3 regions of the Pseudoduganella sp. GCM10020061 genome follow, and region 3 is predicted to be linked to each of the others. Evidence: predicted binding sites of a transcription regulator. Region 3 holds the regulator's gene; each other region holds the start of a gene.
The links. Region 3 encodes FNR, which switches genes on or off when oxygen is low (the NO sensors DNR and NnrR bind a similar motif). Its sites were predicted from a motif close to TTGATNNNNATCAA; they were not measured.
Positions count from the first base shown of each region.

Region 1: a site for FNR is predicted at 3,161-3,174, ahead of ACFSQR_RS15490 (XrtA system polysaccharide chain length determinant). Genes of this name have one in related genera too.
Region 2: a site for FNR is predicted at 6,116-6,129, ahead of nirK (copper-containing nitrite reductase). Genes of this name have one in related genera too.

Region 1 is NZ_JBHUJS010000011.1:255,924-263,792, forward strand. It holds gene ACFSQR_RS15480 (glycosyltransferase) at 1-778, opposite strand, end outside; gene ACFSQR_RS15485 (XrtA-associated tyrosine autokinase) at 784-1,530, opposite strand; gene ACFSQR_RS15490 (XrtA system polysaccharide chain length determinant) at 1,541-3,070, opposite strand; gene ACFSQR_RS15495 (EDSAP-1 family PEP-CTERM protein) at 3,272-4,192, opposite strand; gene ACFSQR_RS15500 (long-chain N-acyl amino acid synthase) at 4,623-5,360, shown strand; gene ACFSQR_RS15505 (FAD-binding oxidoreductase) at 5,362-6,987, shown strand; gene prsT (XrtA/PEP-CTERM system TPR-repeat protein PrsT) at 7,081-7,869, opposite strand, start outside.
Region 2 is NZ_JBHUJS010000010.1:13,927-21,795, forward strand. It holds gene ACFSQR_RS13110 (nitric-oxide reductase large subunit) at 1-1,096, shown strand, start outside; gene ACFSQR_RS13115 (DUF2249 domain-containing protein) at 1,167-1,430, shown strand; gene ACFSQR_RS13120 (RrF2 family transcriptional regulator) at 1,455-1,907, shown strand; gene ACFSQR_RS13125 (SirB2 family protein) at 1,911-2,288, shown strand; gene ACFSQR_RS13130 (DUF2249 domain-containing protein) at 2,292-2,531, shown strand; gene ACFSQR_RS13135 (permease) at 2,531-3,811, shown strand; gene ACFSQR_RS13140 (Crp/Fnr family transcriptional regulator) at 3,791-4,471, opposite strand; gene nirK (copper-containing nitrite reductase) at 4,548-5,954, opposite strand; gene ACFSQR_RS13150 (transporter) at 6,218-7,177, shown strand; gene ACFSQR_RS13155 (TlpA family protein disulfide reductase) at 7,195-7,668, shown strand; gene ACFSQR_RS13160 (peptidase U32 family protein) at 7,734-7,869, shown strand, end outside.
Region 3 is NZ_JBHUJS010000011.1:16,528-24,396, forward strand. It holds gene ccoP (cytochrome-c oxidase, cbb3-type subunit III) at 1-543, shown strand, start outside; gene ccoG (cytochrome c oxidase accessory protein CcoG) at 544-1,926, shown strand; gene ACFSQR_RS14470 (FixH family protein) at 1,941-2,471, shown strand; gene fnr (fumarate/nitrate reduction transcriptional regulator Fnr) at 2,552-3,322, opposite strand; gene ACFSQR_RS14480 (hypothetical protein) at 3,397-4,506, shown strand; gene ACFSQR_RS14485 (erythromycin esterase family protein) at 4,523-5,854, opposite strand; gene ACFSQR_RS14490 (phosphoribosyltransferase) at 5,857-6,561, opposite strand; gene ACFSQR_RS14495 (hypothetical protein) at 6,655-6,825, opposite strand; gene ACFSQR_RS14500 (ATP-dependent helicase) at 7,416-7,869, shown strand, end outside.

The DNA of each region.
Region 1 (7,869 bases), 240 kb from region 3:
CGCGGCGCAGCATGTCGAGGCATGTGGCGCGGGCCGGTCCATCGCCCGGAATCACAAGCCGCAGGCGCTGGGCCAGCGCGGCGTCGTTGGAGAGCATGCGCAGGAAGGCCTCGACCAGCAGCGGATGGTTGGCCCGCTCGTCCATCGGGCCGGCCGCGCCGATCACGAAGGTGTGGTCGTGCATGAAGCCGGGCGGCCCGATGGCGGCCTTGGGCCCGAGGCGCGGGTGGAACTGGATGCTGTCCACGCCGTTGGCGATGCGCGAGACTCGCGCCGGGGCCGCACCGACCGAATCGACCAGCCACTGAGCCAGCTCCGGACTGGCTGCGATGAAGTGCCCGACCAGTGGCCGCAGCAGCCGCCGCAGCAAGCGGTAGCGCAGGCGCGCCACCGGCGGCCCGTCCGCATCGCGCGCATGCTCGCCGTGCACGCGCAGCTTGACGCCGGCCAGCGCCGCCACCAGCTGCGCTTCGATGCCGCACTGGTTGCGCGTGTGGATGACGTCGGGATGCAGCGCCCGCAGAGTGCGGAACAGGCGCAGGTAGTGCGCGAAGTCCTTGCCTTCGCGCTTGGCCAGCGTGATCACTTCCACGTCGCGGTGGCGGAACAGCGCACCCTGCCCGGAGTGGTCCTTCAGGCAGACGATGGCATGGCGATAGCGCCCGGGCGGCATGTGCCGGATCAGGTTCACGAGGCCGGTTTCGGCGCCGCCGGTGTCGAGCCGGTGCACCAGGTGCACGACCAGCTTCTGGCGTTCGATCGAGGGGCTGGCATCCATGGCCGCTATTCGTAGTAGCCGTAGTAGTCGCTGCCGGGGAAGGCGCGGTTCTTGTTGCAGATGATACTGATGTGCTTGCAGGTGTCGATGCGCGCCAGCGCGTCCTTCACGGCGCGTTGGGTGGTGCGTTCCGATTCGATCACCATCACCACCTGTCCCATCTGGCCGGCCAGCACGCTCGATTCGGTGGTCAGCAGCAGCGGCGGCGAATCGAACACCACGATCCGGTCGGGATAGCGGCTGGAGATCTCTTCCAGCAGCGCGCTCATGGCCTGGCTGGCCAGCAGTTCGGTCGCATGCTTGTTGCTGCGGCCCGCCGGCAGCAGCGAGAGCGAGGGGATGTTGGTGCGCAGGATGACGTCGGCCAGCGCGAGACGGTCATTCAGCAGGATGTCCATCAGTCCAGGCGCCGAGGGCAGGCCAAGCACCTTGAGCACCGAGGGCCGCGCCACGTCGGCGTCGACCAGCATCACGGTGTGATCCTTTTCCATGGCGATGCTCATGGCCAGGTTGATCGCGCAGTAGGTTTTTCCCTCTCCTGGCAGGGCGCTGGTCACCACGATCAGGTTCGAGTGCTTCTCGCCGCGGTCCTCGCCGAGCGCGGCGCGCAGCAGCGGGCGCTTGATGATGCGGAAGTCCTCCGATGCGCTGGTGCGTCCGCCGTCCTGCGTCACCATGCCCATGTCGTGCAGGCGCGCCAGGTTGATCTCGACGGTGCGCCGCTCCGCGGTATTCAGTTCGACGATGGCCACGGCCACCTCCTTAATGTCGTGATAGTGCGGTTGCGAGGAATCCGCCGTAGGCCGCGAGCAGGGCGGCGACGGCGACGGCGAGCACGTAGTGGCCGCGGCGCCGCTGCGCAAGCGCACGCGCGGTCCAGTTGAGCGCGACCGTGCCAATCACGTTCAGCCCCGTCACCTGGCGCATCGCGGCCGGTCCAAGGAAGGTCGGGCGTACCTGGCTGATCAGGAGACCGGCGGCCGGCCCGCCGAACAGGGCCGCCAGCAAGACCGCGCTGTACAGCATGGGGCGGTTGGGTCCCACCGGCGCCTGGGGCAGGGTGGGCGGGTCGATGATCTTGAAGCTCATCATCTCCGTGGTATTGGTCAGCTCCCCCGACAGCTTGGCCGCCTCGCGCTTGGCGATCAGCTTTTCATAATTGTCCTTGTTGATCAGGTAGTCGCGATTCAGCTGCGCCAGCTGCGACTCGATTTCCGGAATCGCATTGCTCTGTGCCAGCAGGCGTTCGTGCCGCGCGGTGTACTCCTGCACCCGCGCGCGCATCGCGGCGACCTTGGCGTCGGCCTCGGTCAGCGCTACCTTGAGCTGCTGCAGCATGGGGCTGAAGTGGCGGCCCGGATCCGCGTCGGCGCCTTTCTCGCGGCTCTCGGCCAGCTTGCGTGCTTCCAGCTGCGCGATCAGGCGCTTGCCGGCCACGATGTCAGGGTGCGCCTCCGTATACTGCATGCGCAGCAGGTCGAGGTTCTTGTTGAGCGCCTCGATGCGGCTGTCGATTTCCGGATTGACGATGTCGGCGGGCTTGGCCTCGAGGCCGAGGACCGGCTCGTCGCCGCTGATCTGCGCCTTGATGGCGTTGCGCGCCTGTTCGGCCTCCTGCAGCTCGAGCCGCGCCGTGCCCAGCGCGTCGGCGGACGCGCCCAGCTGGCTGCTGTAGTCGGTGCCCTGGCGCGGCAGCAGCATGGTATTGCGCAGCTTGAACTCCTTGACCGCATTTTCCGCCTCCACCAGGCGCGCCTCGTAGCTCCTGATCTGGTCGTCGATGAACTGGACCGCCTTCTCGGACTCGCCGCGGTTGCCGCGGAAACTCCCTTCCAGGAAGATCGCCAGCAGCGACTGCACCACGTCGCGCACCAGCTTGGGATCCTTGTTGTGGTAGCTGATCGTATAGATGTCGGTGGCGGATGTCCCTGCAATGCGGATCTCGCGCATCAGTTCATTGGTCAATTCCTCCTTCTCGCGCGGAGACTTCACCTTGACGTCGAGGTCGACCATCCGCATCACCCGTTCGACATTGGGGCGCGAGATCAGCGTCTTGCTCATGATGTCGACTTCGAGCTCGGTGTTGCGGGTCTGCGTCATGCCCTGCATCAGCGGCTTGAGGATGCTTTGCGTGTCGACGAACACGCGCGCGGTGCTCTGGTAGTCGTCCGGCAGCGTGTAGACCCGCGCCCATCCGGCCAGCGCCACCAGCCAGGTGACGGCGAGCGCATGCCAGCGGTGGTTCCAGATGCCCTTGAGCGCGGACACCAGCTGGTTCAGGAACTCCTCCATGATCGCGCACCTTTCGAAAGGTTCAGCCTATCGGGTCACTCGATTATAGGTCGCGCAATCCGCGCCTCAGTTGGGCTGCGGTCGCTTGGATTGAGTTCAGTCAAGCGGACTGTTCAATGCGTTGTTTTTCCTGCCCCAATTCGTTGCAGGCAAAAAAAAACCGGCCCGAAGGCCGGCAAATGCAGCTCCCACAAGGAGGGGTTACGACTTCCGGCGGCGTGCCACGGCGGTCATGCCAAGCAGGCCGATACCGAAGATGGCGAGCGAGGCAGGCTCGGGCACCCGCTGTTGCAGCGCGTTGGCCAGCGTGTTGTGCTGGATCGTAATCTGGTACACCACGTCCGCCGACAGCAGCGGCGTGGTCGCGCTGAACGCCAGGGTGCCCGGGTTGTAGGTCGAGGTGCCCGGAGCGCCGTCGGTGCGGCTGACGTTCGACAGCGCGTTCAGTTCCGCTGGTGCGTAGCTGAACACCGTGGTGCCGGTGGCGGTGTCGATAATGTTGACGCTCCACGACAGGCGCGCATTGGCGTTGGTGGTCGGGCTGGCGGCGGCGTCAACCCAGGCCTGGGTGAACGGGGTGCCGTCGAACGAGAACGTCATGGTGTCGGCCGCGGCCAGCGTGAAGCTGAACGTGGTCGAGGTGCCGACGTCCGAGTTACCCGATGCCACGCCATCCACCTGCAGCGAAGCGTCCGCACGGGTAGTTGCACGGGCGCCGGCCGGCGCCATGCCGATCGTGATCGTGCTACCGGTCAGTTGCTGGTCGGCGTAGCCGAAGGTGCCTGGTGCTGGCGGCGGGAACGGGAACGGGGTGAAGTCGTTCTCGGGCTTCGCCGGGCAGGGGACGCCCACACACTGATGCGGCACGTCGGGGTTCAGGCCCGACAGGATGCCGAAGGACTGCGCGCCATTGGCGAAAACGCCGTTCAGGCTGGCCGTTGCGTGGGCGTCGTTGGTGCCGGTCAGCGTGTCGAAGTCGGCCGTCGAGAACGGCACGCCGGACGAATGCAGCAGGCGGAAGTTATTGATGTCGAGGATGGCGGATGCAAAGCTGTCCGCGTAGGCACTGCCCATGGCGCCCAGCGCGAGGCTGGCGGCAACCAGTGTGTTGCGAAGTTTCATGATGGCTCTCCTGTCAGTGTGAGTCGATGCACGGGACTGTTGAGCAGAAAGCGTGCCAGCACCGGAAAAGCGTGCAGATTCAGTCACTTGGCGTTGGGCGGGCTTGGCGCTCGCTACGGTGGCGGGAGGCGCTGGCAATTCTTCCGACACCTGGAGCGGCGCGGCAGGCGGCGCCGCAGTGCTGGCCCGTCCGGAACATCGGGCGTGAGCGGCCGCAGCTGCACGGCGCAGCCGGCACATGCTTGGAATATTCAGCACTTCCGCTCAGCAGGCACGGGCGCAGGTATCGCCCGCGCCTGGCGTTGAAAATTTTTCCGACATTTGTGCTGCAGGATGCGGAACTTTCCATTCCTGACCCTGTCTTAACTGCTACGCAGGCTCGCGCCGCCAACGCGGGCAGCATTTGTGGCGGAAAGGACGGAAAAAAACCATGTTTGATGACGAAGAGCCGATCGTGTCGTTTGAAACGCCCGTAGGATTGCACGACATGTGCATCGAAGGCCGGCCCCAGGATGAGGCGCAACCCATGGACGTACAAGTGTTCAATATCAGGATGGCAAACTCGGAAGGCCGGCGCGAAGCGGCCAGCCTGCTGATCCGCAAGATGTACGGCTGGCGAGGTTATGCGGTCGAGCACACGGTCCACCAGGAACCGAACAAGATCCTGCTGTACGCCGAGACGCGCGGCGTCACGGTCGGGACCATGAGCCTGTGCCTGGACGGCAGCGCAGGCCTGCCGGCGGACGAAAACTTCCGCGACCGGATCGACGAGCTGCGTGCGCAGGACCGGCGCCTGTGCGAACCGTCGCGGCTGGCCATCGACAAGGGCGTATCGAAGCGCGTATTCGCCTCGCTGATCCACATTTCCTATATTTTTGCCCACAACATCCACGGCTACAGCGACTACATCATCGAGGTCAATCCGCGCCACGTCATGTTCTACAAGCGCATGCTGGGTTTCACCGATTTCGGCGGCCAGCGCGACTGCAGCCGGGTCGGCGCGCCGGCGGTCCTGCTGCGGCTGGAACTCGACTACATGCGCGAGCAGATCCGCCGCTTCGGCGGCATGTTCGAGAACAGCGGCACGGAGCGCTCCTTCTATCCTTATTTCTTCCCCGTGCGCGACGAGCCGGGTATCACCGCCCGCATCATCTCCGGGCGGAGCTGAGATGGCGCCCGAGGCAAGCGTGCTGCTGTCCGCCATGCGCGAGGTCGTGGGTGCGGCACACGTGCGCGACGACGAGGCCACCCTGGCGGCCTACGCCAGCAGCACCGCCGCGCGCAGCACGCGCGCGCTGGCGGTGGTGTACCCGGCGTCGCTGGAGGAAGTAGTCGCTTTGGTGCGGCTGGCTGCGCGCCACCGCGTGCCGCTCTATCCCGTGTCAACAGGACGCAACTGGGGCTATGGCGACGCCTGTCCGGTGCTGGAAGGGCAGGTCACCCTGTCGCTGTCGCGCATGAACCGGATCGCCGCCTACGATCCCGAGCTGGGCTACGCGGTGATCGAGCCGGGCGTGACCCAGCAGCAGCTGTCCGACTTCCTGCGCGAGCAAGGCGACCTGCAGTGGATGGACAGCACCGGCGCCGGTCCGGATACCAGCCTGGTGGGGAATATCCTGGAGCGCGGCTTCGGCCATTCGCCGTACGGCAACCGCCTGCAGAACGTGAGCGGCATGCAGGTCGTGCTGGCCAGCGGCGAGGTGCTGGAGACCGGCTTCGGCCACTATCCGTCGGCGCGCGCGACCCATGTGTTCCCGTATGGCGTCGGCCCGTTCCTGGACGGGATGTTCACGCAATCGAACTTCGGCATCGTCACCCGTCTGGGCCTGTGGCTGATGCCGCGTGCGGAGACCATCAACCACTTCCTGGCGCAGGTCGAGCGCCATGACGATATCGCGCCGGTCGTCGACGCGCTGCGGCCGCTGCGCATGGATGGCACGCTGCGCAGCATCCTCCACATCGGCAACGACTTGCGCGTGCTCTCCGGCGGCACGGTGTTCCCGCGCGAGCAGGCGGGCGGCAGCAGCGCGCTGCCGCCCCAGGTGCGCGAGCAGATGCGGCGCCAGGCCGGCGTGGGCGCCTGGACGGTGTCCGGCGCGCTATATGGCAGCGCGCGCCAGGTGGCGGCGGCACGCCACGCGTTGCGCGCCGCCTTGCGGCCCACGCCGGCGCGCCCCGTCTTCATCACCGAAGCCAAACTGAGGATGGGCGAACGGGTGGCGCGCCTGCTCGGTTCCAGCGCGATGGGGCGCAGGCTGCGCGCGCAGGTCGCGCTGGGCCAGTCGCTGTTCGCGATGAACCGGGGCGTACCCAATGGCCGCTTCCTGGCCGGCGCGTACTGGCGGCGGCGCGGCGGTCTGCCGCCGGACTTCCCGCGCGGCGCCAATCCGGCGGTCGACAATTGCGGGCTGCTGTGGGTCTCGCCCATCGTGCCGGCGCGCGGGAGCGAGATGCTGCAGGTGTACGGCATGGTGGAGCCGGTGTTCGCCGAACATGGATTCGACCTGTTTGCGACCTTTAGCATGATCACCGAACGGGCGCTGGGCGGCGTGCTGACCATCGCCTACGACAAGGACGATCCGGACGAAGTGGCGCGCGCGCGCGCGTGCTACCGGGCCAGCTTCGATATCCTGATGGCGGCGGGCTACATCCCTTACCGCGTCGGCAACCAGTCGATGGCGGACCTGGACCCGCACGGCGACACGTACTGGAAGACCGTCCGGACGCTCAAGGATGCGCTCGATCCGCTGGGGATCATCGCGCCGGGGCGCTACGAGCCCGGCCGGGCGCGCTGAAACCGCGCGACTAGTCCTCGATCCCGCGATCACCCCGGGATCGAACACCCGGGGACGGTCCCTCGTACGCTTCCTTCCGCGCGCATGCCTGCGCTATAGCGAGCGGAGCGCGTCGCGGGCACGCTCTGCGCGGCCGGCATCGCTGCGGTCGGCGGCGACCCGCTCCAGCTCGCGCCGGGCAGCCGCCTTGTCGCCGCTGCGTCCGAGCAGCACGCCCAGGTGGTAGCGCACGGAGTTCGAATCCGGCGCAAGCTGGCTGGCTTGCCGGATCAGCGGCAGGGCCTTGCCCGTGTCGCCGCCGGCCGCGTGGATCCAGCCCAGCGTGTCCATCACCACCGGGCTGCGCGGCGCCAGCTTGTAGGCCCGTTCCGCATAGCCAAGCGCTCGCTTGTCGCCCATGTGGTGCAGCGCCCATGCCAGGTCGTTCAGCGCCACCACATTGTCCGGGTCCAGTAACAGCACCTGTTCCAGCGGCGCGGCCGCCGCCTTGTAGTCGCCCTTGGTCAGCTTGTGCCCGGCCAGGTACATGCGGGTCGGGATGTCCTTGTCGTTCTTGCGCAGCCATTCGTCGATGCGCTTGTCCGCCTCCGCCTGCTTGCCGATACCGGACAGCGTAGTGTGCAGCAGCACCATGCCGGCGCCGCTCGGCTGCAGCGCGAATGCGCGCTCGTAGAGCCGCAGCGCGTCGAGCTGCTTGCCTTGCGCGGTCAGCACGTCTCCCTCCAGGCGGAAGCCGATGGCCCCGGTCGGGAACTGCTTCTGCACGTCGCGCGCGGCGCGCAGGGCTTCCGCGTGGCGCTTCTGGAGCAGCAGGAGCGCCACGTTCAGCCGGTGCGCTTCGATGGAGTTGGGACGGCTCTTGATGATGCGGCGCACGGTGTC
Region 2 (7,869 bases), on a different contig from region 3:
CACCTTCGCATTCTGGCTCGGTAACCAGGGCCTGGAGTTCACCAGTATGGGCCGCGTCTGGCAGATCCTGCTGTTTGTCGGCCTGCTGTTCTGGGCAACGCTGCTGGGCCGCGGCCTGTGGCCAGCGCTGAAGAAGCCATCGGAAAGCCGCGGCCTGATCGCCATGGTGTTCCTGGCTGCAGTCTGCATCGGCGGCTTCTACGCCACCTCGCTGACCTGGGGTCCGAAGACCCACTACTCGATGGTCGAATACTGGCGCTGGTGGCTGGTCCACCTGTGGGTCGAAGGCTTCTTCGAAGTGTTCGCCACCGCCGTGATCGCACTGCTGTTCACCCGCCTGGGCCTGATCCGCGCCGCTTCGGCCAACAGCGCCATCGTGCTCGAGACCATCGTGTTCCTGTTCGGCGGTATCCTGGGCACGCTGCACCACCTGTACTTCACCGGCACCCCGACGTCGGTGATCGCGATCGGCGCCATGTTCTCCGCGCTCGAAGTCGTGCCGCTGTCGATGATCGGTGTCGAGGCATACCGCAATTACAAGCGTTCGCAGGCTGCGCCATGGGTGCAGAACTACAAGTGGGCGATCCTGTGCTTCATCGCAGTCGGCTTCTGGAACACCGTCGGCGCCGGCCTGCTGGGCTTCTCGATCAACACCCCGATCGCGTTGTACTACATGCAGGGGCTGAACATGACCGCCGCGCACGGCCACGCCGCGCTGTTCGGTGTGTACGGCATGCTCGGTATCGGCCTGATGCTGTTCTGCCTGCGCGGCCTGTCCGACCGCCTGGCCTGGTCCGACAACCTGCTGCGTCCAACCTTCTGGTTGCTGAACATCGGCCTGGCCATGATGGTGTTCATGTCGCTGGTCCCGGCCGGCATCTACCAGGCATGGGCAAGCATCACCAAGGGCATGTGGTTCGCCCGCTCCCCTGAAGTGATCCACTCGACCTTCATGGAAACCATGGTGTGGCTGCGCGTACCGGGCGACATCGTGTTCGCGATCGGCTGCGTATTCCTGGGCCTGTTCGCCGTGCGCCTGATCGGCCGCAACCCGGCGCAGGTGCCGGCAAGCGAACCAGCCGCAAGCAAGGCCTGACACGGCCAGTGTTTCGCCGGCTCCGCGGTTGGGAGCCGGCGTTTTTTTCGACCGAACTGAAAGACACATCATGCCTCACGATTGCTCCACTCCCTCCATTGAAGCGGGCGTCTACGAATTCGACGCCCGCGGCGTGGCCCGCCGCTTCCGCCATGCGGCCATTTTCGGCGCTCTGAACGCCCTCAATCCGGGCGAGACCATGCGCTTCATGAACGATCACGATCCGCTGCCGCTGCTGTCCCAGCTGGACAACTACTTCGGCCCGCGCATCGAGATGGCCTACGTCGCGCGCGAGCCCGGCGCGGTCATGATCGATTTCCGCATCATTTCCTGACCGACCGCACTGGGGAGACCCGCCATGCGCCTCACCGACTACACCGACTATGCGCTGCGCGTCCTGATGTACCTGGGCGCCCACCGCGGCCGCCTGGTCACGATTCAGGAAATCGCCACCATGCACGGGATATCGCGCAACCACCTGAGCAAGGTGGTGCACCGCCTGGCGGTGGCGCGCCTGGTGGCGACCGTGCGCGGCCGCACCGGCGGCCTGCGCCTGGCGCGCGACCCGGGCGAGATCACGGTCGGCGAAGTGGTGCGCCTGACCGAGCCGGACTTCATGATGGTCGAGTGCTTCGACGAGGCGCGCAACCAGTGCTCCCTGTCCCCGACTTGCATCCTGAAGCGATCGCTGGCACGCGCCACCCGGGCCTTCCTGGAGGAACTCGATGCGCTGCCGCTCGCGGCGGTGCTGATTCCGGCCCAGCAGGCCGTTCCAATGGCACAATCGCGGTTATTGACCACGACCGGCTGAACCATGGACTACTTCGCACTCAAGCACTTCCACATGACCTGCGCCGCGCTTTCGGGCGGCTTGTTCCTGCTGCGCGGCGGCTGGATGATGCTTGGATCGGACATGCTGGCGCGGCGCTGGGTGCGCACGCTGCCGCACCTGGTCGATTCGCTGCTGCTGGCAAGTGCGATCGGCCTGGCGGCGTGGAGCGCGCAGTATCCATTCGAGCAACCATGGCTGACCGCCAAGGTGGTGGCGCTGGTCGCCTACATCCTGCTCGGCACCCTGGCGCTGAAAGGGCCGACGCTGCGGCTGCGCACCGCCGGCTACCTCGCCGCCCTGGCCACATTCGGCTACATCGTGGCCGTCGCCGTCACCAAGAACCCACTACCATTTACCTGACCTATGCCCGGACAACACGACGCCACCGAAATCGTCCTCGACGTTTGCGGCCTGATGCCGCCCGAACCCATGGAACGCGTGCTGGAAGCACTGGCCGACATCGGACCCGGGCAGCGCCTGCGCATGCTGATCGACCGCGAGCCGCGCCCGCTCTACCGCATCCTGGAACGTAACGGCGACCGCTACGAAGCCATCCTGCGCGACGATGGCATCTACGACATCCTGATCACGCCCGCACCATAGTGCGGCGTGCACTGTCCCTGGGCGACACCCCGTCGCTGTCGGTGCCGCTGCGCTTCCTGCTGACGGCGCCCTGGTTCGGGCTGGGCGCCGGCCTGCTGCTGGCATGGCAGGGCGCGGACGCGCTGGCCACGCGCTGGTCGCCCGTGACCGTCGCGCTCACCCACCTGCTCACGCTGGGTTTCCTGGCCATGACCATGGCCGGCGCGCTCCTGCAGATGCTGCCGGTGGTGGCCGGCTTCACGGTGCCGGGCGGCCGGCTGGCCGCCATGGTCGCCTGGCCTGCGCTGTGCGCCGGCACGCTGCTGCTGGCTGGCGCACTGCTGTCCGGGATGCCGCAGCTGTTCGGTCCGGCCGCCGCCGTGCTGGCGCTGGCCTTCCTCGTGTTGTGTGGCGTGTTTGCCGTTGCGCTTTCGCGGCGCGCGCCGGCCGGCGCGCTGGCCATGGTCGGCGGCATGCGGCTGGCCATCGGCGCGCTTGCGCTGACCGTCGTGATGGGAATCCTGCTGGCGCTATTCCTGGGAGGCTGGACCAGCCTGCCCGCGCTGGCCGTCACCGAAGTTCATGCCGGCTGGGGATTGATCGGCTGGGTCCTGATGCTCGTGATCTGCGTGGCCTACCAGGTGATCCCGATGTTCCAGGCCACCCCCGCCTATCCGGATAAATTCACCTTTGCCTTGCCGCCCTTGCTGGCCGCCGCGCTCGCGCTGTGGAGCTATGCAACGCTGTCGAATGCGCCCTGGGCTGGCGGCGCCGGCGTTGCCGTCGCGCTGTGCATACTGGGCTTTGCCGGCGTCACGCTCTGGCTGCTGGCCCGCCGCAAGCGTCCCGCCGCCGATGCGACCACGCTGTACTGGCGCCTGTCGATGGGCAGCCTGGCCACATGCACCGCCGTCTACCTGTGGCCCGGCAGCGGCGCGCCATGGCGCGAACTGCTGGTGGCGGTGCTGTTCATCGGAGGCGTCGCAATGGGAGCGGTGAATGGCATGCTGTACAAGATCGTGCCATTCCTGCTGTGGTATCACCTTCAGCAGCAGGGCGTGCCGAAGGCCAGGCTGCCGGGGACGCAGCAGTGGATCACCGAACGGCGCGCCAGGATGCAGTTCTGGCTGCACGCGGGCGCCACCGGGCTGCTCGCTGCCGCGACAGTGGCACCGGCTGCGCTGGCCCGCGCCGGCGGCCTGGCGCTGTGCGCGGCTTGCGGCTGGCTGGCGGCGGACCTGTGCGGCGCCGCCTTGCGCTATCGCCGCATTGCGCGCGAATCAGCCCTCGAACGCGCGTAAGCGCTCGATGTCGAGGATCGTGATCTCGCGGCCGCGCACCGCGATCATGCCCTTGTCCACCAGCTCGTGCAGGACGCGCGAGAAATATTCCGGGGTCAGGTTCAGGCGCGAAGCCAGCATCTTCTTGCTCATCCCGAGCACCACCTGCGCGCCGTCGCCTTCCGGTTCTTCCTTCAGCAGGTAGCCCACGATGCGCTGGCTCCCCGAGCGCAGCGAATAGGACTCGACGTCCGAGATCAGGCCGTGCAGGCGGCGGCTCATCCCCGCCAGCATGCGCCGCGCCAGTACCGGATTGCGCTCCAGTTCATCGAACACGGCATGCTTGGAAATGTGCAGCAGCAGCGTGTCGGCCAGCGCGTGCGCGTTGAGGATATAGGGGCGCTCCATGAACATGAGCGCTTCGCCGAAGCTGTGTCCGGCCCCGACCACCTCGACGATCTTCTCGTTGCCCTGCACCGAGACGAAGCCGAGCTTGACCTGGCCGTAGATCACGGTGTGGAAGCCGTTGCAGGGATCGCCGCGCTGGAAGACGGCGGTGCCGCGCGGGACGTGCTGCTCCGTGGTGGCCGCGGCAATGGCGTTGAGTTCGTCAACGGCGAAGTCGCTGAACAGGGGCAGGCGCTTGAGGAATTCGCGCGGATCGATGCGTGGGTGGGCCATGTGGGACCTCTGGATGGGTAGCTACGAATAAAAAAGGACCCGCTCGCGGGCGGGTCCCTGTCATGCCCGGCGTGGATCAGTGACCCGAATCGCCGTCAGGCTTGGTGTGCGCGCGGAAGATCGATGGGTTCTCGGCGCCCTTCACGTACAGGAAGCCTGCCAGACCTTTCTCCAGGCGCGACAGCGCGTGGTCGACCAGGATGTAGCGGCCCGGCACATCGACCTTGAACTCGACCATCGTCGCGCCGCCCGGCGCCACCGTGGTGGTCTGCACATTGTGCAGCGGAGGCGAGGTCAGGTCGGCCAGCTGGTACACGTTGTCGAACACTTCGCCGATCACGTGGAAGCTGGAAGTCATGTTGGGACCGCCGACACCGAAGAAGATGCGCACGTTCTCGCCCACGTTGGCTTCCATGCGGTGCGTCTTGGTCAGCGCATCGTGGTTGCCGTTGAAGACCAGGTGTTCCGGCTGCTCGGCCAGCAGCTTGTCGAGCGAGAATTCGTTCTCGCCGGGGGTGCCGTGGCGCTGCGCGGTGTACAGCTCGCCCTGCATCACGTAGAACTCGCGGTCGACCTTCGGCAGGCCGCCTTCCGGTTCGACCAGGATCATGCCGTACATGCCGTTCGAGATGTGCTGGGCCACCATCGGCGTGGCGCAGTGGTACACGTACAGGCCGGGATTGATCGCCTTGAACGTGAACGACTTGGTGCTGCCAGGCGCGGCCTGGGTCGAAGCGGCGCCGCCGCCAGGACCGGTCACGGCGTGGAAGTCGACCGAGTGGATCATCTTGCTGTCCTTGGCGTTCGACATGTTGACCGTGACTTCATCGCCCACGCGCACGCGGATGAACGGGCCCGGCACCTTGCTGTTGAAGGTCCAGTACTTGTAGGTCGAGCCGTCGGTCAGCTGGCCAGTAACTTCGGTGGTATCCAGGTTGACGGTCAGCTTTTGCGGGCCGCGCTTGCCGACCGGCTTGCCCACTTCCATCGGATTGGCCGAGATGTCGGCCGCTTTCGGCGCAGCCTTGGCGACCGGATCGCCCACGATCAGTTTGCCGATCATGCCGGCGGCGACGTGGCCGGGCAGGGTGCAGATATAGGTGAACTCACCTTTTTTGTCGGCCTTGAACACGATCGAGGTCGATGCGCCCTTGTCGTTCAGCTGGTTCGACTTGGCGTTGAAATCGGGCACCGAGATGTCGTGGGTGGCGCCGTCGCCGTTGACCAGGTTGATCTGCACGATCGCGCCGACCGGCACGCGCAGTTCCGGATTGGCCTTGCCTGTCAGCGGTCCGGTGTCGCCCATGAACACCAGCTTGCCGTCTGCGATATCGGTGCGCAGCGTGAACGTCACGGTCGGACGGTATTCGACATTGGCGCTTCCGCCATGACCGCCGGCGTGCTGCTGGGCGTAGGCGGGGACGAGGGCGGCTGCGCCCAGGATCAGTGCTGCGACGGCTTGGGAAGTCAATTTACGTTTCATTTTTATCACCTTGGTTGTTCGGTGCCAGGCACCGGATCTTCTTGCTACTCTTGGACACGGATCAATCATACATTTCGGATACATCTTAAAAAATTGACTCAGATCAAAAAATTTCGAGTTCAGAAAAAATACTGATGGGCCGGGTGTCGCTTCTTGGAAATTTGACTTACATCAAGGAATTCGGCGCGCCGCGCCGCATACGATGAATTCACCGCGCACCGCATGTGCCGCACCGAATCCCAACCAACCGCTTCCCAATCATCATGAAACGCTCCGCCACCACACTCGCTGCCGCACTCGCCGCAGCCCTTCCATCGCTTGTCTTTGCCAGCTGTGGCGCCTCCTTCTGCGCGGTCAACACCAACTGGACCACCCAGAGCGCAATGCTCGAAGCCGGTTCCGCATTCGACCTGCGCTACGAATACATGCACCAGGACCAGCCCTACGCGGGCAGCGACCGGGTCGCGTTCGGCCAGATCCACCGCCACCACGACGAGCAGTCAACGCTGAACCGCAACATGGTCGGCACCTACAGCCGCAATTTCGGCAACGGATGGGGAGTCGAAGCCACGCTGCCCGTGATGCAGCGCGACCACAGGCATGTCCACAACCACCACGGCGCCCAGGTCCACGACGCATGGAAGTTCACCAGCCTGGGCGACGTGCGCGTGGCCGGCCGCTACCAGTTCGCCGGCATCGGCGATCCGCTCAATCCGAGCACCAACGGCGTCACCTTCGGGCTTAAGCTGCCCACCGGCCGTACCGGCATCGACAACGCGCAAAGCGGCACGGCCGAGCGTTCGCTGCAGCCCGGGACCGGCACCACCGACCTGATGCTGGGCGCCTTCCATCACCAGAAATTCGCCGCGCGCGATGCGTCCTGGTTCGTGCAGGGCAGCTACCAGCACGCGCTGGGCAGCCACGATGGCTACAAGCCGGGGGCGCAGTTGGGCGCGGACCTGGGCTACCGCCATGGCCTGGGCGCCAGCTGGGGCGTGCTGGCACAGCTGAACTTCCTCCACAAGCGATCCGACAGCGGCGCACAGGCCGAGCCAGCCGACACCGGCAGCCGCGCGCTGTATGCAAGCCCCGGCGTGTCCTACGCGGTCGGGCGCAACATGCAGGTCTATGCGTTCTACCAGCACGCGCTGTACCGCAAGGTCACCGGCGTCCAGATCGGCGCGGACCGCAGCTTTGTCGCCGGCCTGTCCGGCCACCTGTGAACGAATTGGGAGATGCCATGAAGCGCTACGCCTGTTCCGCGCTGCTCGCGCTCGCCGCAGTCGGCGCGCAGGCAGCCGACTTTGCGCTGGTCGATACCGCCGGGGTGCGTCATTCGCTCGCTGCGCACCATGGCAAGTGGGTGCTGGTGAATATCTGGGCGACCTGGTGCAGCCCCTGCGTGGCCGAGATGCCGGAGCTCGACAGCCTGGCGCGCGCACGCCGCGACCTGGTCGTCATCGGCCTGGCGGCGGACGGCGCGGACGCGCGCCGCGTGAAGGCGTTCGCCAGCCAGCTCAAGGTCTCTTACCCGATCGTGACCGGTGCCCCGTCGGACCTGGCGCAGTTCGGCGCGCGCGCCTACCCGACCAGCATTCTGTATGGCCCGGACGGCGTGCAGCGCGCGTTCCGGGAAGGCCGGATCACGCGCGCGCAGGTGGAGGCCGCGATGATCACCGCCGTCGACATGGCGGGCGGTGACGCAAATCGTTAAAGCAGCTTAAGGACAGCGCCGGGACCGGCTCGTATAGTTTCGGCTGGTCCTTACCTGGAACTGGCATGACCCTTACTGCATCACCGGCAGCGGCCGCCCCGCCTGCTGCTTCCATCGAACTGGTGTGCCCCGCCGGCAGCCTGCCGGCCCTCAAGGCCGCCATCGACAACGGCGCCGACTGTGTCTACCTCGGCTTTCGCG
Region 3 (7,869 bases):
GCCGACCCGCAGGCACAGGAAATCGGCGAGCGCCTGTTCCTGACCTACTGCGCGCAGTGCCATGGATCGGACGCCCGCGGCAACAAGGGCTATCCGAACCTGACCGACAAGGACTGGCTGCACGGCGGTACGCCTGACGACATCAAGAAGACCATCCTTGCCGGCCGCACCGGCATGATGCCGCCGATGGCTTCCGCGATCGGATCGGACAAGGATGTCGAAGCCGTCGCCCACTATGTGCGCAGCCTGTCCGGCCTGACCACCGACCCGATCAAGACGCACTTCGGCAAGTCCAAGTTTGCGGCCTGTATCGCGTGCCACGGCGCGGGCGGCACCGGCAACACCATGATGGGTGCGCCGAACCTGGCCGACAAGACCTGGTTGTACGGCGGCAGCGAAGAGACCATCATGGAGACGATCCGCAAGGGCCGCACCAACACCATGCCTGCATTCGCCGAGTTCCTCGGTGAAGACAAGGTGCACGTGGTGGCTGCGTACGTGTGGAGCCTGTCGAACGAACCAAAAGCATTGGCAGCAAAGTAAATGAATAACCCGGAAGTAAAGGTCATCAAAATGTACGCGGCCCGCGAGGAGATCTATCCTCGCGAGGCAAAGGGGCGCTACGCGTCCCTGCGCTGGATGACCGTCTGGCTGACCCAGATCCTGTTCTACGGACTGCCTTGGCTCGAATGGAACGGTCGCCAGGCCGTGCTGTTCGACCTGGCAGCGCGCAAGTTCTACATCTTCGGCATCGTGCTGTGGCCGCAGGACTTCATCTACCTGGCGGCGCTGCTGATCATCTGCGCGTATGGGCTGTTCCTGGTGACGGCGGTGGCGGGACGGGTGTGGTGCGGCTTTGCCTGCCCGCAGACCGTGTACAGCGAGATCTTCATGTGGATCGAGCGCAAGATCGAAGGCGAGCGCAGTGCGCGCATCCGCCTCGACCGCCAGCCATGGTCGGTGAACAAGGTGGCGCGCAAGCTCGCCAAGCACACCGGCTGGGCCATCGTCGCGCTGTGGACCGGCATCACCTTTGTCGGCTACTTCACGCCGATGCGCATGATGGGTGCGGAGATCGCGGCATTTGCGCTGGGCGGCTGGGAAACCTTCTGGGTTGGATTCTACGCACTGGCCACCTACGGGAATGCCGGCTGGCTGCGCGAGCAGGTGTGCAAGTACATGTGCCCGTATGCGCGCTTCCAGAGTTCGATGTTCGACAAGGACACGCTGATCGTCACCTACGACAAGGAACGCGGCGAGCCGCGCGGCCCGAACTCCGGCGACAAGCCGGCTGGCGACTGCATCGACTGCACCCTGTGCGTCCAGGTGTGCCCGACCGGCATCGACATCCGCAAGGGCCTGCAGTACGAGTGCATCGGCTGCGCGGCCTGCATCGACGCGTGCAACACCGTGATGGACAAGGTGGGCAAGCCGCAAGGCCTGATCCGCTACGCCACCGAGCGCGCGCTCGAGAAGAAGTGGAATCCGGCACAGATCGCGCGCCGGGTCCTGCGTCCGCGCGTATTGATCTACACCGGCCTGCTGTTGGCTATCATGGTCGGGTTCGTCGCCTCGCTGGCGATGCGCAACCCGGTCAAGCTGGACGTGATCCGCGACCGTGGCTCGATGGGCCGCGAAGTGGATAACGACATGATCGAGAACGTGTACCGCCTGCAGATCATGAATACGGCCGAGAAGCCGCATGTGTTCGTGATCAGCGCGAGCGGCATCGAGTCGCTGCATGTGGCCGAGCCGACCGAAGCGGCGCTCGATGGCGCCACTACCCGCTCCGTTGCGGTGCGCGTGCGCATCCGCCACGGCAAAGGGCAGAAGGGCGCCAACCCGATTGAATTTGCGATCGTCGCGAAGGACGATCCCGCGCTGCGCGTGACCGAAGAAGCGGTCTTCATCGTGCCGCGCCGTTAAGGACAGGAGCCAGGATGGAACAGCAGGACACGCAACAGACGCCCTGGTACAAGCAGCGCTGGCCATGGCTGCTGATGATCGGCCCGGCCTGGGTGGTAGTGGGCGCGATCATCATGATCACGCTGGCATCGCGCACGCCGGACGCGCTGGTGGTGGACGACTACTACAAGCGCGGCAAGGCGATCAACCAGGACCTGAGCCGCGACCGCGCGGCAGCGGAACGCCAGCTGCAGGTCGAAGCGCGCTACAACCCGGCGAGCGAGCGGCTGGAAGGGGTGCTCAGCGCCGCAGGGAAGCCGATGGCGGCCGCGCTCGACATCCAGCTGGTGCATTCCACGCAGCCGGACAAGGACCTGAAGCTGGCTGCCCGCAGCGACGGGGAGGGACGCTTCTCGGTGCCGCTGCCGATGCTGGAGCGGGCCCGCTGGCAGGTGATCGTGGAGGGCGAAGGCCGCACCTGGCGGCTGACGGGGGAGTGGCGTTGGCCGGACGAGCAAAACGTGACGCTGGTGGCTGATGCGGAGCGTTCGCCACTGGTGCATTAAGTTGGGACACGAAAGGGCGCTTGCGCCCTTTTTCGTTATGCGGGGACGGTCCCTGGAGGGATAGTCCCCCTTGGGGCTGGCTAGTCCGAGCCGCCGGGACAGGACTCGGTGCCTGCCGCGATCGCTTTCAGCTGGACCGGATCGATGATCGTCACCTCGCGCTTGTCGACCTTGATGCAGCCTTGCTTCTTGAAGCGCGACAGCAGGCGGCTCACGCTTTCGATGGTGAGCCCCAGGTAGTTGCCGATGTCCTCGCGCGACATGCGCAGCGCGAAACTGGTGGACGAGTAGCCGCGCGCCGCATAGCGCGTGGACAGGTTGACCAGGAAGGCGGCGAAGCGCTGGTCCGCACGCATGTTCCCGAGCAGGAGCATGACGTTCTGTTCGCGTGTGATTTCCTGGCTCATGATGCGGTGGAAGTGGCGCAGCAGCGTCGGCACGTGGCCGAACAGGTCCTCCAGGCGCTCGAACGGAATCTCGCACACCTCGCTGTCCTCCAGCGCCACCGCGTCGCAGTGGTGGTGGTCCGAGCTGATCGCATCCATGCCCAGCAGCTCGCCGGCCATCTGGAAGCCCGTGATCTGCTCTTCGCCGCGCGCGTTGACCTGGTAGGTCTTGAAGTGGCCGAAGCGGATCGCGTACAGGTTGCGAAACGGCTGGTCGACCTTGTACAGCCGTTCATCCTTGGCGACACGGCGGCGCCCTCCGATGATCTGGTCGAGGCGGTTGATCTCGTTGTCTTCGAGTCCGAGCGGAAGGCACAACTGGTGCATGCTGCAGCTCGAACAACTCGCTTTCAGCGCGCCAAGGTTGATCGACGACTGCGGAACATATGGAAGTGGCTGGCTCATGGGCGCTATTATAGAAGGACTGGCGGTGCCGTGCTCAGCGGCCATGCGCTTATTCCCGAATACTCCATTAATACATGACAAAAACACAAAATCCCGCAGACGAACCCGATCACGATGTCGACGACGAGGCGGCGGTCCGCGCCCTGACCGACCTGGCGCTCGAATGCGCACGCAAGAAGGCCGAGGTGGCCTCCCTGCAGCGCGAAGTGCGCAAGCACTTGTTGAAGAAGCACGACGACGTGCTGTACGACGCGATCGAGGAAGCGCGCGACATGGCCGATGGCACCCACGCGCTGCTGCGCGAGACGGTCGAGGAATCGGCGTCGACCGTGCTGCTGCGCAGCCGGCAGGCGCGCGGCGATGCGCCGGACATGGAGATCAACGCCTTCGCCATTCCGCTGTTCGTGCGCAGCACGGGCGGCCTGCGCGCCGAACAGGGCTTCGAAGACCAGCAGGCCTACGAACAGCTGCTCGACAGCTTCACCGCGCAGGGGCTGGAAAGCCCGGATGCGCGTGTGGTGCTGATCCAGCACTGGTATGACCTTGCCGAGATGGACCGCATCAGCTACGCCAGCCTGCACGAGATCGTGCGCGAGGTGGCGAACGGGATGGACGAACGCAAGGTCAAACCGATGCCGGCGCTCGAGCGCAGCATGAGCGGCTGGGATAGCGCGCCATTCGCGCCGGACGACGAGGCGCTCGAGCTGCGCTTCCTGCTTGGCTTCTCGCTCAAGCGCGTGGACGACAAGTTCTACGCGGTGCCGAAGGGCGAGGCGCAGGCCGACGACTACTTCGAGCGGCGCATGGAACGCTATCGCGCGTGGACCGCCATGGCCGAACCGCTGCTGGCGCGGCTGCTCGCGCCGGGACGCGAGATCGAGATCAGCTTCCTGTACCAGGACCTGTTCCATGGAGCCAAGGAGCAGGGTGCGAACGAGCTGTTCATGCTGCGCATGATGGCAGGTGCGCGCGCGCTGATGGAGGAGGGCGGCATCGATCCGGGCAGCGTCGGCGCCACCGTTTCGGCGGCGGACGAGGGCCACGTCGTGCGGGCGGAGCTGCGCGATGCGTCGGGCGCGGTGCTGGCCACGTTCGACCGGCCGCTGGATGCGCCGGACCAGCTGGAGGCAGTGGTGGACGACGTGGCCGATGCGCTCGCGTCCATCGGCATCCGTCGCGTGTAATAGGCGTTTCTACACCCTAGAAGCCGGATGGGTAGGTCTCCGGCGGCTCTTCGCCTGCCATCGCGCCGCGGTCGATCGGCGTCACGGAATCGGTGCGGTCGAAGTGCAGGATCGCGTCGAACTGCTGCGGCAGGCGCGACATGAAGTAGTGGCTCTGGCGCTCGGTGCGCGGCAGGTAGACGACGCCGATCGCGCGCTGGAGCCGTTCCTGCATCAGCGCCTCGGTCGCGTGGTTGTGCTCCCGCAGCGGCAGGTAGAAGCGTTCCATGCCCGCGCGATGGAACACATCCTCATAGCTGTGCGGCAGGCCCGGGTTGACGCGCTTGCGCTCGGGCGGCTCGTCCCACGCCGACGCCGCGGTCACGTAGCCGTGGTAGGTCGAAAAGCCGATCAGCACCACTTCATCCTTGCCCCACTGCTGGCGCGCCAGCTGGCCGACCGTCCACTCTCCCATGCGACCCACTTCGGTCGCGCGCGCGTCGCCGATGTGCGAGTTGTGCTCCCACACCACGATGCGGGCCGGTTCGCCCGCCTGGATCGAGAGGTGGCGGTCGAGCGCTTCCAGTGTCTCGGCCATGTGGCGGTCGCGCAGGTTCCACGACGAGATCCGGCCGCGGAACATGGTGCGGTAGTACTCCTCGGCGTTGTGGACCAGGCGCGCATTCTGGTGCGCGGCGAAGAACTCGTCGGCGCCCGCTGTGCGCGCATAGTCGCCGGCGCGCTGCTGCAGTTCGCGCAGCTGGTTCAGCACATCCTGTTCGCACGATTCGGACATGCCGATCCCCGCCGCATAACCGTAGCGCTGGCTGTCCGCATGGTAGTGGTCGAAGCAGGCGTAGCGTTCTCGCGCATTGCGCGCCGCTTCCGGATCGACCTTGCCCAGGTAGCGCAGCACTTCCTCGATCGAGGTGAACATGCTGTACAGGTCAAGTCCGTAGAACCCCACCTTGCCGTGCACCCCGTCGTTGTGGCCGCGCAGCCATTCGACGAAGTTGACCACGTCGGTGTTGCGCCACATCCAGGTGGGAAAGCGCCTGAAGCCGTCCAGCGACTGCACCGCGTCGCGGTCCTCGCTTTCGCCGCGCACGTAGCGGTTGACGCGGTAGGCGTCGGGCCAGTCGGCTTCCACCGCCACCGCATGGAATCCCTTCTCGGTGATCAGGCGCTGCGTGATGCGGGCACGCTCCTCGTAGAACTCGTGCGTGCCGTGGGTCGCTTCGCCGAGCAGCACGAAGCGCGCGTCGCCCACCAGGTCCAGCAGCGCGTCGTAATCGCGCGCGCTGCCTTCCAGCCCGGTGGCGTGGTTGCCGATGGCGTCGGCGAGGGTGGTGTCTTTGATGCTGGGCATGGCTAGCGCGTGAACTGGGTGGCGATTTCGGCTTCGCGCTCGGTTTCAGCGTCGTCGGGATCGCGCGCGGCCTCCAGCAGCTGCTGGACCTCCGCATCGCTGGTCTGGTCGAAGTGGCCGTACCATTCGCTCACCGCCCGGAACATCATCGGGGCGCTCAGGCAGACCACGTCGTCGACTTCGGCGGCGATCATGTCGCGCGAATCGGGCGCTGCGACCGGCACTGCCACCACCACCCGGGCCGGCTTGTGGCGCTTGAGCGATTCGACGGCGACGCGCATCGTGGCGCCTGTCGCCAAGCCGTCATCGACCAGGATCACGGTCTTGCCGGTGATGGAGCGCGGCTTGCGCCCGCCGCGGTAGGCCAGCTCGCGCCGCTCGATCTCCTGCGTCTCGCGGTCGATCACCTGTTGCACCACCTGGGGCGGCACATGCATCTGCTGGACCACGGAAGTCTGCAGCACCCGCACGCCGCCGCTGGCAATCGCGCCCATCGCATATTCCTCGTGGCCGGGCAGGCCGAGCTTGCGCACCAGCAGGATATCGAGCGGAGCGTGCAGGGCGGTGGCGATCTGGTAGGCGACCGGCACGCCGCCGCGGGGCAGGGCCAGCACGACCACGTCGTCACGGTTGGCGTAGTCCGTGAGCTGGCGGGCGAGCTGGGCGCCGGCGTCCTCACGGTTCTTGAAGTGGTGAAATTCGTTCATCCGTTTGCTCGCGGGTTAGGAATTGTCGCAATGATTATAGGACCCGCCCCGTGGGCGGGAGGGTTCGGTTGCCGCAGGCAATATCCGTTTTGCTCAGCCGCCGCCGATGCCGCGCATCACGCGTCCGGTACCGCCGCATTCCTGGCACGGTTTGCCGTCCTCCATCTTTCCCGTTCCTGCGCAGTGGTCGCAAATGCCTTCGCCTGCGCCAACGGTACCCGGCTCGGCTTCGTCGCCCGGGTTGAGACGTTCATGTGGTTCCATGGTGCCCTCCTGTCGATGCACTAATTTTAGGCACGCGGGTGGCGCAGGGGCGCGCCTTTGCCCCACGGTATAAAGGCTTCAGCCGCCCGCCCGGCTCGCGTCGGCGCATTCCTACAGGCACTTTTCGGACACATGGACCGGAAAGCCGTCGAGCGAAGGCTGCGTTAGCGCCGGACTTGTCATTTTTTTATCAAAAGGATTGCTCTGGAAGGCATAGATAACCGATGGTTATTCACAAAAACGGCTGACCGGATGGCGCGGGAAAAAAGTTCGGCCGCTGCCGCGGCCTTCATCTAAGTCATTGATTTGCATGGGGTCCGGAAGCTGCCTCAAGAATGGGCACTTTGTTGGAAGCCGCATCACTGCTGGGTTCCCGCGTGTCAAGCCCGCATTGTCCACAAAGTTATTCACAATCAGTGTGGATATCATAAAAAGTCGTTTGTGTTCAGCCACTTAGCGTGAGCGGCGTATCCGCGTGGCAACAAGTTTGTAGGAGTATTCCCCGTCGCTCTGACATTCCAACTGAAAAAAACCTTGCGGCGCAGTACTGGATAAATGTACAGTCGTGACAACCGTCAATTTCTCTTTGTATGTCCGCCGTCATCGAATCCCCGCCCGCAGTCGATCCATTCGCCAGCCTCAACGAGGCGCAGCGCGAGGCCGTCGAACACGACATAGCATTGCCGCCAGGCCAGGTCCGGCCCATGCTGGTGATCGCCGGCGCCGGCTCCGGCAAGACCAACACGCTCGCGCACCGCGTCGCGCGGCTGATCGCGGCGGGGGCCGACCCGCAGCGCATGCTGCTGCTGACATTCTCGCGCCGCGCGGCGCAGGAGATGGGACGGCGCGCGGGAGGCGTGCTGCAAAAAGTGATGAAGCTGTCGCCGTCTGCATCGCCGGCCACGCTGCCGTGGGCGGGTACCTTCCACAGCATCGGCGCGCGCCTGCTGCGCGAATACGCCGGCCGCATCGGACTGGAAGACTCGTTCACCATTCACGACCGCGGTGATTCGGAAGACCTGATGGGCCTCGTGCGCCACGACA